3 regions of the Janthinobacterium sp. GW460-12-1-14-LB5 genome follow, and region 1 is predicted to be linked to each of the others. Evidence: predicted binding sites of a transcription regulator. Region 1 holds the regulator's gene; each other region holds the start of a gene.
What was found. The regulator FNR, encoded in region 1, switches genes on or off when oxygen is low (the NO sensors DNR and NnrR bind a similar motif). The targets are predictions, from matches to a motif close to TTGATNNNNATCAA.

Region 1 (4,513 bases):
CCCAGGCCCGTGCCGCCGAAGCGCCGCGTGATGCTCTGGTCGCCCTGCGAAAACGCGGCGAACAGCTGCTGTTGCTGCAGTTCCGTCATGCCGATGCCCGTGTCGCGCACTTCAAAGCGCAGCCAGGCGCGGCCGTTGTCCTTCTCGGCCAGACTGACGGCCACCACCACTTCGCCTTGCTCCGTGAACTTGATGGCGTTGCCGGCCAGGTTGACGAGGATCTGCTGCAGCCGCTGGGCGTCGCCCACGAGGCGCCGCGGCACGTCGGGCTCGACGGCAATGGCCAGTTCCAGCTCCTTTTCGCCCGCATTCATCGTCATCGTCGTGGCCAGCGTGTTCATGACTTCGTCGAGGTCGAATTCGACGGGCGACAATTCCATGCGGCGCGCCTCGATCTTCGAATAATCGAGCACGTCGTTGAGGATGCCCAGCAGCGACTGGCCCGCCACGCGCACCATGGTCAGATACTTGCGCTGTTCCGTATCGAGCTTGGTATTTCCCAGCAGATACACCATGCCCAGCACGGCATTGAGGGGCGTGCGGATTTCATGGCTCATGTTGGCCACGAAATCGCTCTTCGCGCGGTTGGCCGCCTCGGCCCGGTCGCGCTCCTGCTCCAGCTCCGCCGCGCGCGCTTCGAGCTCCTGCTGCAGCCGGTCGCGTTCGCTCATCAGGCCGTTGAAGGCTTCCGTCAGCTGGCCGATCTCGTCGCGCTGCTGCACGGGTACGGGGGTGAAGCGGCTGCCGCTGGTGCGCAGCGCCTGCAGGGTATCGCGCAGGCGCACCAGGGGCGACAGCAGGCGCACGGTAACCCAGCCCAGCACTGCCGCGGCCAGCAGCGAGGCGAGGATGCTCCACAGCACCAGCCGGTACAGCACGCCATCGAACGGTTCGAAGGCGTCGTCGATGGGCAGCGAGGCGGCCAGCAGCCAGTTCACCGATTTCAGGCGCTTGAAGCTGTTGACGGCCGTAATGCCGCGGCTGTTGGTGCTGACCATGCTGCCTTCGCCATCGTCCTTCAGCAGCTGGGTCGTCGTCAGGTTGGCGTTCGGCAGGCGCGGCTGCAGCAAACGGCTGGTGTCCGGGTGCAGCACGTAGCGCGGCACGGCGCCGCGCGTGAGGATGAAGTAATAGCCGCTCTTGCCGATCTTTTCCGAGCGCAAACGGCCCAGCAGGTTGTCCTTGTACAGGCGCAATACGCCGATCACCACGCCGGCCACCTGGCCATCGGCGGCCAGCACGGGCGCTACCATCTGCACGATGGGCATGCCGCTCGATTTGCCCAGCATCGGTTCCGTGATCATGGGCTGGCGCGTGCGCAGGACGGTCTGGAAGTATTCGCGCTCGGCAACATTGATGCCGGCGCGCCCCGCCACTTCCGGCATGTCGGCCACGACGGCGCCATGCGCGTCGAGCACCAGCACGTCGTCGAACAGCACCAGCATCGAGCGGCGCGAATAGTATTGGCGCAACTGGGCGGGCTGGGCGATCAGTTCCGGCGGCTGCTGCCTGGCCGTCAGGGTGACGATCTGCAGCAGCATGGCCAGCTTGTCGTCGAGTTCGGCGGCGGTGCGGGTGATCAGGGACGACTGCTGGCTCAGCAGTACTCGGGTGAAATCGTCGCGCATGTGCTGCACCTGGATCATCGTGACCAGCGCGATCATGGCGATCGAGGTCAGGCTGGTGGCCAGCGCGACTTTTGCTTTGATGCCGAGAGGCTTCATGATTTCCTTTTCAGTACCGGGCGGCACAGGCGGCAGATAATGCTGTCAGGAATTTTCCTATCAATGCCCCAGCTTGGCAAGCGCCACCGCGCAAATTGCCCGCCCCGTACGGCCTTTTGACGATGTTGCCATATAATTAAAGTCGGAACGTCGTTTATTCAGCGAAATTGCGGTGAAATTGGCACACGGCAACCCTGTATGCAGTAAACTTGTTGTTGCATTTTCTAAAAGGTACCGACATGACTGAAGCGCTACTCACTCCAACCTTGCCCACCGTGAACGTGGAGGCGTTGCGTGCGCGATGCTCGACTTGCAGCATGCATCAATTGTGCCTGCCGATGGGCCTCGATGTGGGCGACATGGACAGACTGGACCAGATCATCGGCCGCCGCCGCAAGATCGTGCGCGGCGCCTCGCTGTTCCGCATCGGCGACTCGTTCCAGAACCTGTACGCGATCCGTCTGGGCCACTTCAAGACGTACCAGATCAATCCCGGCGGCGAAGAGCAGGTGACGGGTTTCCAGATGGCGGGTGAACTGCTGGGCATGGACGCCATCAGCGCCGACCGCCACCACTGTAATGCGGTGGCCCTGGAAGATAGTGAAGTGTGTGAAATCCCGTTTTCCAGCCTGGAACAATTGCTGGGCAACATGCCGACCCTGCTGCGTCATTTCCACCGCATGATGAGCCAGGAAATCACGCGCGAGCAAAGCGTGATGCTGTTGCTGGGCAATATGCAGGCGACGCAGCGTTTTGCCGCTTTCATCGTCAACCTGGCGTCGCGCTACGAGGCGCGCGGCTATTCGAGCAGCAAATTCCAGCTGCGCATGTCGCGCGAGGAAATCGGCAACTACCTGGGCCTGACCATCGAGAGCGTCAGCCGCTTATTGTCGAAATTCAAGAAGGAAGGCTGGCTGCGCGTCTCCAACCGTGAGATCGAGATCTTGCAGCCGGCCAAGTTAAAAGCTATTACGGCCGGCACCGACGTCTGCAAATAAGGCTTACAGCTCTTCATCGGCGTGCAGCGCGATGCTGCGCTGCAACGGCCAGGTCCAGATGCCGGACAGGCGCCACTCGCGCTTGTCGTTTTCCACCAGCACCTGCCAGCGGCTGCGCTCGAGCATCGGCAGCGTCACGGAAAAATTGCCGGCCGCATCGGGCTGCACCAGCAGCTTGATATCCTTTTCCGGCAACGTCGCATGCGCCAGGTGCAGCTGCAGCGGACCCTGGTACGCCTTGCCGAAGCTGTGCACGGAACCGCTGAGGCGCGCTGCAGCGACGTCATACGCCAGGCTGGTATCCATCGCCAGGTCGCTGGCGATCGTGTCGCGCTTCAAATCCTGGTTGATGGCCTTGCCCTGCTTGTAATAATCGCCCACCACCAGCGCATCGGGTTGCGTAAACGCAATATAGCCCATGAAACTGCCGACGACCACGGACAGGCCGGGACCGATCATCAGCAGCCATGGCCAGCGGTGCTTGTACCACGGGGCAACGGGAGGTTGCAGTTTCAGACTGTCGGACATGCTATTTCTCCTGTTTAAACGGCCAGTCCCCATGCGGGGACCGGCCTTCCTGCAACTTCGTGGCGGCGGCGAGGGCACCCGGTCCCCGTCCGCCTTTCCTTGTTAACGTGGCACGATGAATACCGCGCTTTCACGCACATGCAGCGACGGGTCGTCCAGCGATTGCAATTCGATCGCAATCTTGTTCGAGCCTTTCTCGCCGATGCCGTGCGGCACGCGCAGGCGGATCGGCCAGCCCAGCGTTTCCGTCGGCTGCAAGGTCACTTCTTCGCGCGTCAGCAAGGTCAGGCCCGGCAAGCCGGATGCGCTGATTTTGAAATGCTGGCTTTGCTCCGAGGTGTTCATGATCTGCAGGCGGTAGACGTTTTCGATCATGCCGTCTTCCACTTCGCGTCCCATCGAACCGCGGTCGCGGATCACGTCCATCTTCAGCGGCGTGCGCAGCGCCAGCGAAGTACACACGGCGATGATGATCAGGGCCAGGATGGAAGTGTAGATCAAGACGCGCGGGCGCATGGCGCGCTGGCGTATCTGCTTCGAATTGAAGTTGTTTTCCATCGCATGGTCGGTACTGTAGCGTACCAGTCCCCGCGGCCGGTCGACCTTGTCCATCACGGTATTGCAGGCATCGACGCAGGCGGCGCAGCCGATGCATTCATACTGCAGGCCGTTGCGGATATCGATGCCGGTCGGACACACCTGCACGCACAGGGTGCAGTCGATGCAATCGCCCAGCTTGTCGTTGTTGCCGGCCTTCTTGCTCATGGCGCCGCGTGGTTCGCCGCGCTTGGCATCGTAGGTGATGATCAGGGTGTCCTGGTCGAACATGGCGCTCTGGAAGCGCGCGTAGGGGCACATGTATTTGCACACCTGCTCGCGCAGCCAGCCCGCGTTGCCGTAGGTTGCCAGGCTGTAGAACAAGACCCAGAACCACTCCCAGGGACCGAAATTGAGCGTGGTCACCGCGTGCGCCAGTTCCTTGATCGGCGTGAAGTAGCCGACAAAGGTAAAGCCCGTCCACAGGGCGATGGCGCCCCATACCAGGTGCTTGGCCGTCTTCTTGAACGCCTTGCGCACGGAGGGGCCCTGCTTGTCGAGGGCCATGCGCGCGCTGCGCGTGCCCTCGATGCGGCGTTCGACCCACAGGAAGATTTCCGTGTATACCGTTTGCGGGCAAGAGAACCCGCACCACACCCGCCCGGCAATGGCCGTGACGAGGAACAACAAATACGCACAGATGATCAGCAGGGCCGCCAGATAGAT
Region 2 (4,513 bases), on a different contig from region 1:
CGCGCCGAAATGCCCGTTCCACAGCTACCACCGCGACGGCCAGATGCGAGTCGACGGCAACCAGGGGGGAACCCTGGGCTATGAACCGAACAGCGAGCAGGAATGGGCCGAGCAGCCCGATTTCCGCGAGCCGCCGCTGAGTATCGAGGGCGCGGCCGACCACTGGAACCACAGGGTCGACGAGGATTACTATTCGCAGCCGCGCGCCCTGTTCCGCCTGATGACGCCGGCACAGCAGCAAGCCTTGTTCGACAACACGGCGCGCGCCATCTCGGGCGCCTCGGAGCAGGTCAAGCAACGCCACATCGGCAACTGCACCCTGTGCGACCCCGCGTATGGCGCGGGCGTGGCCGAAGCGATAGGCCGCCTGAGCAAATAAGGCAGGCTGATCGAAGGCAGGCTGCAAGACGGCATGGAAGGCCTGGCAACAGGCTTTCCACCACAATATTTGGCTGCAGGCAGGCCAGCCGCCCGGCCCGCCTGCCTACCAGCGCTGGATATCGATCTGGCCCGTGATGCTCGTTTCCACGGGATAACCGTCGACCTGCAACGGCACGCGCCGCTTGACGGACGAGTCGCGCAGATACACGACGAGGGCTTCCCCGCCCACGGCCGTCTGCCCCAGACTGACGCCTTCCACGCCGTCGATGGCCATCAGCGCCCGCTCGTTGCGCCGCCTTGCCGCTTCCAGGCGGCCAGGCGGCGGGGCATGGACAAGAGCCTCATCCGGCAAATACGGCATGGCGGCGTCCTCGAAGACGGCATATGGCGATTGTGCGAATTTACTGTTTGACATGACACACCCTCCTGATCCACTCCATGATACACCCGGCCACCCGGTGCTGCGGCGCCCTTCGCCGGACGCAACCATGCGCGACTGCTGCCCCCTGACAAGATCATCATCGTACAAAAAGCCGCCTTGGGCAAGGCGCCGCGGCGGGGCCGCACCGCTGCCTGTTGGCGTACTCAAGTGTATAAATTGATGTCGAGCGCCACCACCACGCGCCGCATCTGGTTGGCAAACGTGATGTTGTTGCCGCCAGCAAACAGCAGGCCGACGGGATTGCGCTGCTGGTTCCAGGTCCAGATGGAGGAGCCGGAATCGCCGCCCGCGCTGAAGGCCCCGCTCAGGCCCGTGATGGCGATCTGGTCCTGGAACAGCGCGATCCTGCCGCTGCCGTAATTGACGTTGATGGTGGCGCCCAGGCCCGTGATGCGGCCCTGCGTCAATTGCGTCGTGCGGCCGGACTTGCCGACCAGCATGCCCAGCGCGGGCGCCACCAGCGCATTGCTGATGCGGAAGTACGCGGGCACGCCGCCGCTCAGGTAGACCAGTTCGGGCCGCACGCGGTCTGGCCAGGCCCAGCCGGTGGCGCAATCGACATAATTGACGCCGCCGCTGAAATTGATGGGCACGAAGCGTTCGAGCACGGCCACCTGGTCTTGCGGGCAGCGGCCGCCGTCGATGGGGCCAGGCTGCACGATGCAATCGTTGAACACGCCGCCGTTGGAATTGGCCAGTACGTGATTATTGCTCAGTATCATCAAGCGGCCGTCGCGCGGCGCGCTGCGCCCCACGGCCAGGCAGCCAATGGTGCCGGCCGTGATGCGGAAATGCCCGACCGACACGCCGCCCGGTGCCGGGCGCAAGCGGAAACGGTGCGGCTGCGCATCGATCACGCCCGTGACGACGATGTTGACGGGCACTTTGTCGCTGGCTGCGGCGCGCACGCCCATGGCGCCCACGATGGCCGCCTTGGCGCGGTCGACGGAGGTGGGTTCGGCCACGTACAGGGTCAGCGCAGGCAAGCCCGGTTCGCCGGACGAGCTGTCGCTGGCGCCCTCGCCCAGGCCGATGGACACGCCCTGGATATTGCCGCCGTCGCTGAAGGCATCGGCCGCGCGCACGCCGCCCGCCTGGGTGATACCCTGGCGCATGCCGTCCTCGATGCTGCGCTTGATTTCCAGCAATTCCATGCTGACGCCGCTCAGGGCGTCGGGCACCTCCGCGACGGACGCGCTCTCGATCATATTGTCGTCTTCGCCGGGGACGGCAAACTGGCCGACGGCCTCTTCATCGTCCGCGCTTTGGCCCCTGCCGCTGCTGCCCGGCGGGGCGCTGAAACCGTTCTCAATGCCTGTCATCGTGTTCTCCTCGTGGGTCGTCGCAAACCACCAGTGTGGACGGGCCGCGCCAGCCGGTATTGATCTGGATTGAACTGCACTGGCGCATGGCTGCCCTTTCTTAATGAGGGCAGCGAGGATAAAAATAGTTCCCTCGTCAAGGTTGAGCCAGATCAGGCGTGTGGACAGTGGCCGCGCCGTATACTTGGCTGGCAGGCTGGAACTGGGCCTGCGTCACGGCAGCAACGGTATGGATGGGGAAACGATGACGAGTCCAGGGATGACAAGCCACGACGACGCGCCCGCGGGCGACGGCGCCGAACAGGCCGCTGGCGCTGGCCAGCATGCGGGTTTCATGCACGGCATGGCGGCCTGGGCAGAAAAACACCGCATCAGCCCCTGGCGCGGCAGTTTTGCCGACTTCATCGAGCAAATCCTGCCCGGCCGCGCGGCCCTGCTGACGCGCAGCGCGCACCAGTACCTGTGGGACATGATGCGCTGGAATGGCCAGACCGATGACAGCGGGCGCTTCCGCTGCCGCCTGTTCGACGACGAACTGTTCGGCATCGACGAAGCCATCGACCGCGTGGCCGCCTATTTCAAGGCGGCCGCCGCCGGCTCCGAGGTGGGCCGGCGCATGCTGCTGTTGCTGGGCCCCCCGTCGGGCGGCAAGTCGACCATGGTGATCCTGCTCAAGCGGGGGCTGGAAGAATACAGCCACAGCAGCGAAGGCGCGCTGTACGGCATCGCCGGCTGTCCCGTGCACGAATCGCCGCTGCACCTGGTGCCGCACAGCATGCGCGCCGACTTTCGCGCCAGCTACGATGCCGAGCTGCATGGCGAGTTGTGCCCCCACTGCCGCGCCCGCCTGGAAGAGCAGTACGGGGGCGACTTCCTGCGCATGCCCGTCGAGCGCATCCACCTGTCCGAGGCGGGCCGCTGCGGCATCGGCACGTATGCGCCGCATGATCCCACGACGGCCGACCTGGCCGACCTCGTCGGTTCCGTCGACCTGTCGAAAGTGGCGCAGTACGGCGACGAAGGCGATCCGCGCGCCTGGTCGTGGTCGGGCGCCGTGTATGCGGCCAGCCGCGGCATGCTGGAAATGATCGAAATCCTCAAGGTCAAGCGGGAATTCCTCTACCTGCTGCTGACCTTGACGCAGGAAAAGAATGTCAAGGTGTCGCGCTTTCCCCTGATTTACCTCGACGAAACCATCCTCGCACACACGAACCTGGCCGAATTTCGCAAATTCCTGCAAGAAAGCGAAAACGAGGCGCTGCTCGACCGCATGGTCATCGTGCAAGTGCCGTACACGCTCAATTACCGCGAAGAAGCCCGCATCTACCGCAAACTGATCCTGGCGGCCGCGCCCGCCTTCCGCGGCGTGCACCTCGATCCGCACGTGCTGCACGCGGCGGCCGTGTTTGCCATCCTCAGCCGCCTGCCCGAAGGCGACGACAAGGAAGCCGAACTGGTCAAGAAACTGCGCATCTACGCCAACGAAGACGTGGACGACTTGCAGCCTGCCGACATCCGCCGCATGCGCGAGCGCGACAAGGCGCCCGACGAGGGCCTGTCGGGCGTGTCGCCCCGTTTCGTCATCAATGCCCTGTCGCACGCCATCATTTCCGCCCAGCGCAACAGCCTGTCCACCATGGACGTGCTGCTGGCCCTGAAGGACGGCATCGAAAACGATGCGCGCATCGAGCCGCGGCGCAAGCGCAAGTGGGTCGATTACCTGGTGCTCACGCGCAAGGATTTCTATAACCGCTGGGTCAAGGCCGATGTGCACAAGGCCTTGTTTGTGTCATTCGAGCAGGAAGCGCAAGACTTGCTGAACAAATATCTCGATGAAGTCGAAGCCATGCTCGACAACCGCCAGATCCGCGACCCCATCACCAGCGAAGAGCGCCGTCCCGACGAGCGCTTCCTGCGCGCCGTGGAAGAAAAAATCCACATCAGCGACTCGGGCAAGCAGTCTTTCCGCCAAGAAGTGGTGCGCAAGGCCATGAGCGCCTTCAAGCGGGGCGAAGCGTTTGGCCTGGGCAGCCATGCGCAATTGCACGATGCCATCCAGCAATATCTGTTCGAGCAGCGGCGCGACGTGCTGCGGCTGGTCGGTTCGGCCAAGCGCCCCGATGACGATGTGCGGGCCAGGATCTCTGCCGTCGAGCAGCGCCTGGTCGACGAATACGGCTATGACGCCCACAGCGCGCGCGAAGCGCTCAACTACGTGACCACCTTGCTGGCGCAGGAATAGCCATGTCCGCCACGACCACGCCAGGCAGCGGCAACCGGGATGGCGCTCCGGCACGCCCCGCCGGCGCGCCATCGCAGGCGGAGGCCGTGCCTGGCCTCGCCCGGCCCTGGTACGCGCTGTTCTCGC
Region 3 (4,513 bases), on a different contig from region 1:
CCGTGCGCAAGGCGTCGAACAGGTTTTCCGTCAGGTGGCAGGCCGCCACCAGCGCGGGCAAGCCCATGAAACCGGCGCCACCCTTGATGGTGTGGAAGGAACGAAACACGGCATTCAGTGTTTCCTTGTTGTCAGGATCACGCTCGAGGCGCAATAAGTGCTCTTCTACATTAACCGCAAGATCCATCGCCTCAACGACGAAATCCTTGAGCATATCGTCCATTAGAATCCCAAATCCGCAAGAAGGTCGTCTACATTATCCTGGTCCAGCGCCACCGACGGCACGGACGGGCCCTGCATCAGCGGCACCGGCTTTTGCGCCAGTTTTTCGCGAACCTCGGCCGGCGCGTTGTCGCGCAACAGCTGGGCCAGCTCGTTTTCCACCGTCTTGGTGATGTTGACCACTTTTTTGATCAGCTGGCCCGTGATGTCCTGGAAGTCCTGCGCCATCATGATTTCCAGCAAGCGGGCTTTTTCCGCTTCCGTCGCCTCGGCAACGGCTTGCGCGAACTGGCGCGAATCGCCGGCCAGGGCCTTGAATTCTTCCAGGCTCAGCTTGCCGTCGAACAGCGCCGTCCAGCGGCCGTCCATGTCCTTGGCCTTCTTCGACAGCACGTCTTGCGCCGGCATGCCTTCGTCGAGCGTGTTCAGGACCTTGTTGGCGGCCTGCTCCGTCAGGGTGGCGACATATTCCAGGCGGTCCTGCGCGTCGACGATCTGCGACGACGCTTCCGTCAACGCCTTGTCGTAGCCCAGTTCGCGCAGCGAATCGTGCAGCAGGCGCACGATGCCGCCCAGGCGCTCGAACATCGGCTTGTCGGACTGGTCGACGGGATCGGCCGCTTCGCCAGGCGCGGCAACTGCCGCGGGCGCCGCTTCCGCGACGGCCGGCTCGGCCGCTGCGGCTGGCGCCGGCACGGCGGCACTGGCCGACACGGAGTCGAACAGGGCGTCAAAATCGTCCTCCGCAATCACGGCGGGAGCGGGCGCGGCGGCAGGTGCGGGCTGAGCCGCTGCCGCACTTTGCGCAGATACTTCATCGAATAATGCATCGAAATCATCAGCGGCGTTGGTCATATCCCTGCTTCTCCATAATTTGTCAAAATTCCGCCTGAACTGTGCGTTTTACAGACTGATACCCACAATGTCTCGATTAAGATGATTTGAGGCAATACCGCTGCGATGGTGCGAGTGTAGCAGGGCGCCGCCCTGTTGGTAAATCTCAAAACGCGCTTCCTGGTGCAAAGCTTGTCCACAAGAGCTTTTCCGTCAGGAAATAAGTGTTCCTGCTGTTGTATTTTGAAATACTACCATTGGCGTGCGTGCAAGACCACGCATGACACAAGAAATCCTGCTCCCGGGCGCCTGCGCAACAGCGCCATACGGACATCGTTGCAGGTAAAACACGATCTTTCTGCCAATGTTGTCTATACTGAAGGTGCAGTTGTATTGATAATTATCAAGTCTTTACATGAATACAATGCTGCCGCCCCGTCTACAATAAGAGGCGTTGCGCGCGCTGAGTCACCGCCAAAGGACCTGCCATGTATAAGAAAATTCTGATCGCCACGGACGGTTCCACCGTCTCCAACTTGACGGCCTGTGCCGGCGTTGCCTTTGCCGAACAGATGCACGCCGATATCCTTGCCGTGTACGTGGCGCCCGAATACCAGTACCCGGTGTACATCGAAATCATTCCACCAAGCTATCCCAGCGAAGAGGAATACCGCATCGCCATGCGCAAGGCGGGCGCCGACCACTGGCAGCCCATCCTCGACGCGGCGGCCAAGCGGGGCCTGCAAGCGACGGGCTTGACGGCCTTTTCCGACAGCCCGGCCCTGAAAATCGTGGAAGTGGCGCAATTGCAGCAATGCGACCTGATCTTCATGGGCTCGCACGGCCGCAGCGGCTGGGGTCAGTTGCTGCTGGGCAGCGTGACCAATAAAGTGCTGTCGCACTCGAAATTGCCGGTGCTCGTGCATCGGCTGATCAAGGAACCCCCGACGAAATAAGGGGTCACATGGCCATGGGGCCGCCGCGGCCTGCACATTAAGAAAAAGGCAAATCCGCGGCCATTTCAGTTAAAATGACAATGTTTCTCGCTTCTCAACAATTGGCCGCCACGAAACGGCCAGAGCAGACTACACGCTTCCAGATTGCCCGCCTATGATACGTATTGTGATTGCCGACGACCACACCATCATGCGTGAAGGATTGAAGCGCATCCTCGACGGCGCACCGGATATCGATATCGTGGGTGAAGCCATCGACGGCTTCGAAGTGCTCAACCACGTGCGCCAGGGCGGCTTCGATCTGTTGCTGCTCGACCTGTCGATGCCGGGCCGCAGCGGTGTCGACCTGATCCGGCAAATCCGCAGCGAAGCACCCAAGCTGGCCATCCTGATCCTCACCATGCACGAGGAAGAACAATATGCGGTGCGCGCCATCCGCGCCGGCGCGCAAGGCTATCTGACCAAGGAAAGCGCGGGCACCCAGCTGGTGGGCGCCATCCACAAGGTGGCGTCGGGCCGTCCCTACATCAGCGCCGAGGTGGCGGAGCAACTCGTGCTCAACATCATGATGCCGAATGAAAGCTTGCTGCATAAACAGTTGTCGGACCGCGAATTCGAAGTCTTTTCCCTGCTGGTGGCAGGCAAGTCAATCACGGAAATCGCCAACAATCTGCACCTGAGCGTCAAGACCGTGAGTACGCACAAGACGCGCATCATGCAAAAGATGGGCATGAGCTCGCTGTCTGAAATGGTCCAGTATGCCGTCGCGCACCGCCTGCTCTCCCCCTTCAAGACCTAAGTCCAACGGCGCGCGCCCGCGCGTCGACTGTAGGAACAATCCTACTTCATCTACCACAGCTCCTACTGCCATATTCAGCCACTGCTGATATTAATTGCATACGGTTGTTGGCATACTGAAACCAGTAATCAAGTTGCTGGGAAGTTATTTCATCACACAGCAAGTCTTCAGCGAATTGAGCATTACCTGCCTGGACGCGCGCCGCCGGCCCTTGCCCGCCCGCCGCCCTGTGCACCCCGTCATTCAACTCTGAACTACCTGTCACCAGGAGATGAACATGCTGTCCACGCAAACGCCTGACACCCGCGCTGCCGCTCCATCGCTGCCCCCTGCCACTCCGATGGAAGCGGGGCGCCAGCGCCAGGGCCGGCTATGGTCGAACCTGAAGGAGGTGTGCGACCTGCTGCATATCTCCAGCGCCTGTACCATCGCCGCCGACGAACTGCTGTTCCAGCACGTGCAATTCAAGACGGGCCAGCGCGTGCACACCATCGGGCAACCATTCGACACCCTGTACATCGTCAACTCAGGCTTCCTGAAAACCGTGCTCATCGACGAATTCGGCAATGAGCAGGTACTCAGCTTCCCCATGAAAGGCGACATGCTGGGCGTCGACGGCATCCACTCGCGCCATTACTCCTCGGAAGCGGTGGCCCTGTCCGACTGCGACCTGATCCTGCTGCCGTTCAAGAAACTCACGGCCCTGGGCAGAGTCCACCTGGAACTGGAAAACGTCATGTATGGCGTGATGAGCCGCGAACTGGTGCGCGAGCAAGCCATGATCGGCATGCTGGGCGCCCTCAGCGCCGAAGCCCGCGTGGCGCGCTTCCTCGTCTCGCTGGCCGACCGCTTCGCGCAGATGGGCTACTCGAGCAAGCTGTTCAACCTGCGCATGACGCGCCACGAAATCGGCAGCTACCTGGGGCTGACCCTGGAAACAGTGAGCCGCACCTTGTCCGCCTTCAATGAAATCGGCCTGATCTCGGTCGATCAGCGCACCATCGGCATCAAGGATCCGGAGGCCCTGAAAACCCTGCGCCGCCTGCCGCCCTCGCGCTCGCGCGCCAAGCAGCTGGCCGCCGCCAAGCTGAAAGCCGATACGGCAGCGGCCGCCGACGCTTCGGCGCAACTGCTGGCCACGATTTAGCGCCACCCGATTCACGCCAACCGATTCCTTCCAGCTTGGCACAGGCTTGACCCGGCCAAGGCGCACCGCCTTGCCGGGTCTTTTTTGCTGTCCGCCCCTTCTGCAGCCCGCTGGCGCCACCGCGCGCCCCGCACACGGCACGCCCCTCCCCGGCAGTCAAAAAAAAGCCAGCATCCGGCACAAATAAGCCTTGCTTTTCGGGCCACATTCAACAATAATGCAAATACGAATCATTCTCAACTGAGATAAAGAAAGCCCAACATGCAAAGCTCAAAACCAGCCTTGATCCAGGATGCCGCTACCGCCCACGTCCGTCCGCCCGTCAGCATGGCCCAGCCGGCACGCCGCATCACCAGCGAAGCGCTGCTGCAGCAGGGCCGCGAAGTGGAGATTGAGCACAGCGGCAAGATCTATCGCCTGCGCGTCACCCAATTGAACAAGCTGATCCTGACTGCCTGAAGCAGCACGGCAGCCAGTCACCACACTCGCCAGCCAGTCGCGCTCCTTGCGCGCAGCCAGCCAAACCACCGTACAGGAGTGTTTGATGGCGCACGA

Region 2: the regulator FNR is predicted to act here: its motif matches at 2,288-2,301, upstream of AC07X6_RS17700 (serine protein kinase).
Region 3: the regulator FNR is predicted to act here: its motif matches at 1,450-1,463, upstream of AC07X6_RS15990 (universal stress protein).

What each region holds. Positions count from the first base shown of each region.
Region 1 is NZ_JBWKYD010000013.1:67,469-71,981, reverse strand. It holds gene AC07X6_RS15105 (response regulator) at 1-1,724, opposite strand, end outside; gene fnr (fumarate/nitrate reduction transcriptional regulator Fnr) at 1,964-2,722, shown strand; gene AC07X6_RS15095 (FixH family protein) at 2,726-3,250, opposite strand; gene ccoG (cytochrome c oxidase accessory protein CcoG) at 3,353-4,513, opposite strand, start outside.
Region 2 is NZ_JBWKYD010000016.1:93,606-98,118, forward strand. It holds gene AC07X6_RS17685 (catalase) at 1-379, shown strand, start outside; gene AC07X6_RS17690 (hypothetical protein) at 485-796, opposite strand; gene AC07X6_RS17695 (chymotrypsin family serine protease) at 967-2,145, opposite strand; gene AC07X6_RS17700 (serine protein kinase) at 2,405-4,387, shown strand; gene AC07X6_RS17705 (DUF444 family protein) at 4,390-4,513, shown strand, end outside.
Region 3 is NZ_JBWKYD010000014.1:82,361-86,873, reverse strand. It holds gene AC07X6_RS16000 (chemotaxis protein CheA) at 1-223, opposite strand, end outside; gene AC07X6_RS15995 (protein phosphatase CheZ) at 223-1,077, opposite strand; gene AC07X6_RS15990 (universal stress protein) at 1,545-2,012, shown strand; gene AC07X6_RS15985 (response regulator) at 2,167-2,811, shown strand; gene AC07X6_RS15980 (Crp/Fnr family transcriptional regulator) at 3,152-3,958, shown strand; gene hemP (hemin uptake protein HemP) at 4,220-4,417, shown strand; gene AC07X6_RS15970 (hypothetical protein) at 4,503-4,513, shown strand, end outside.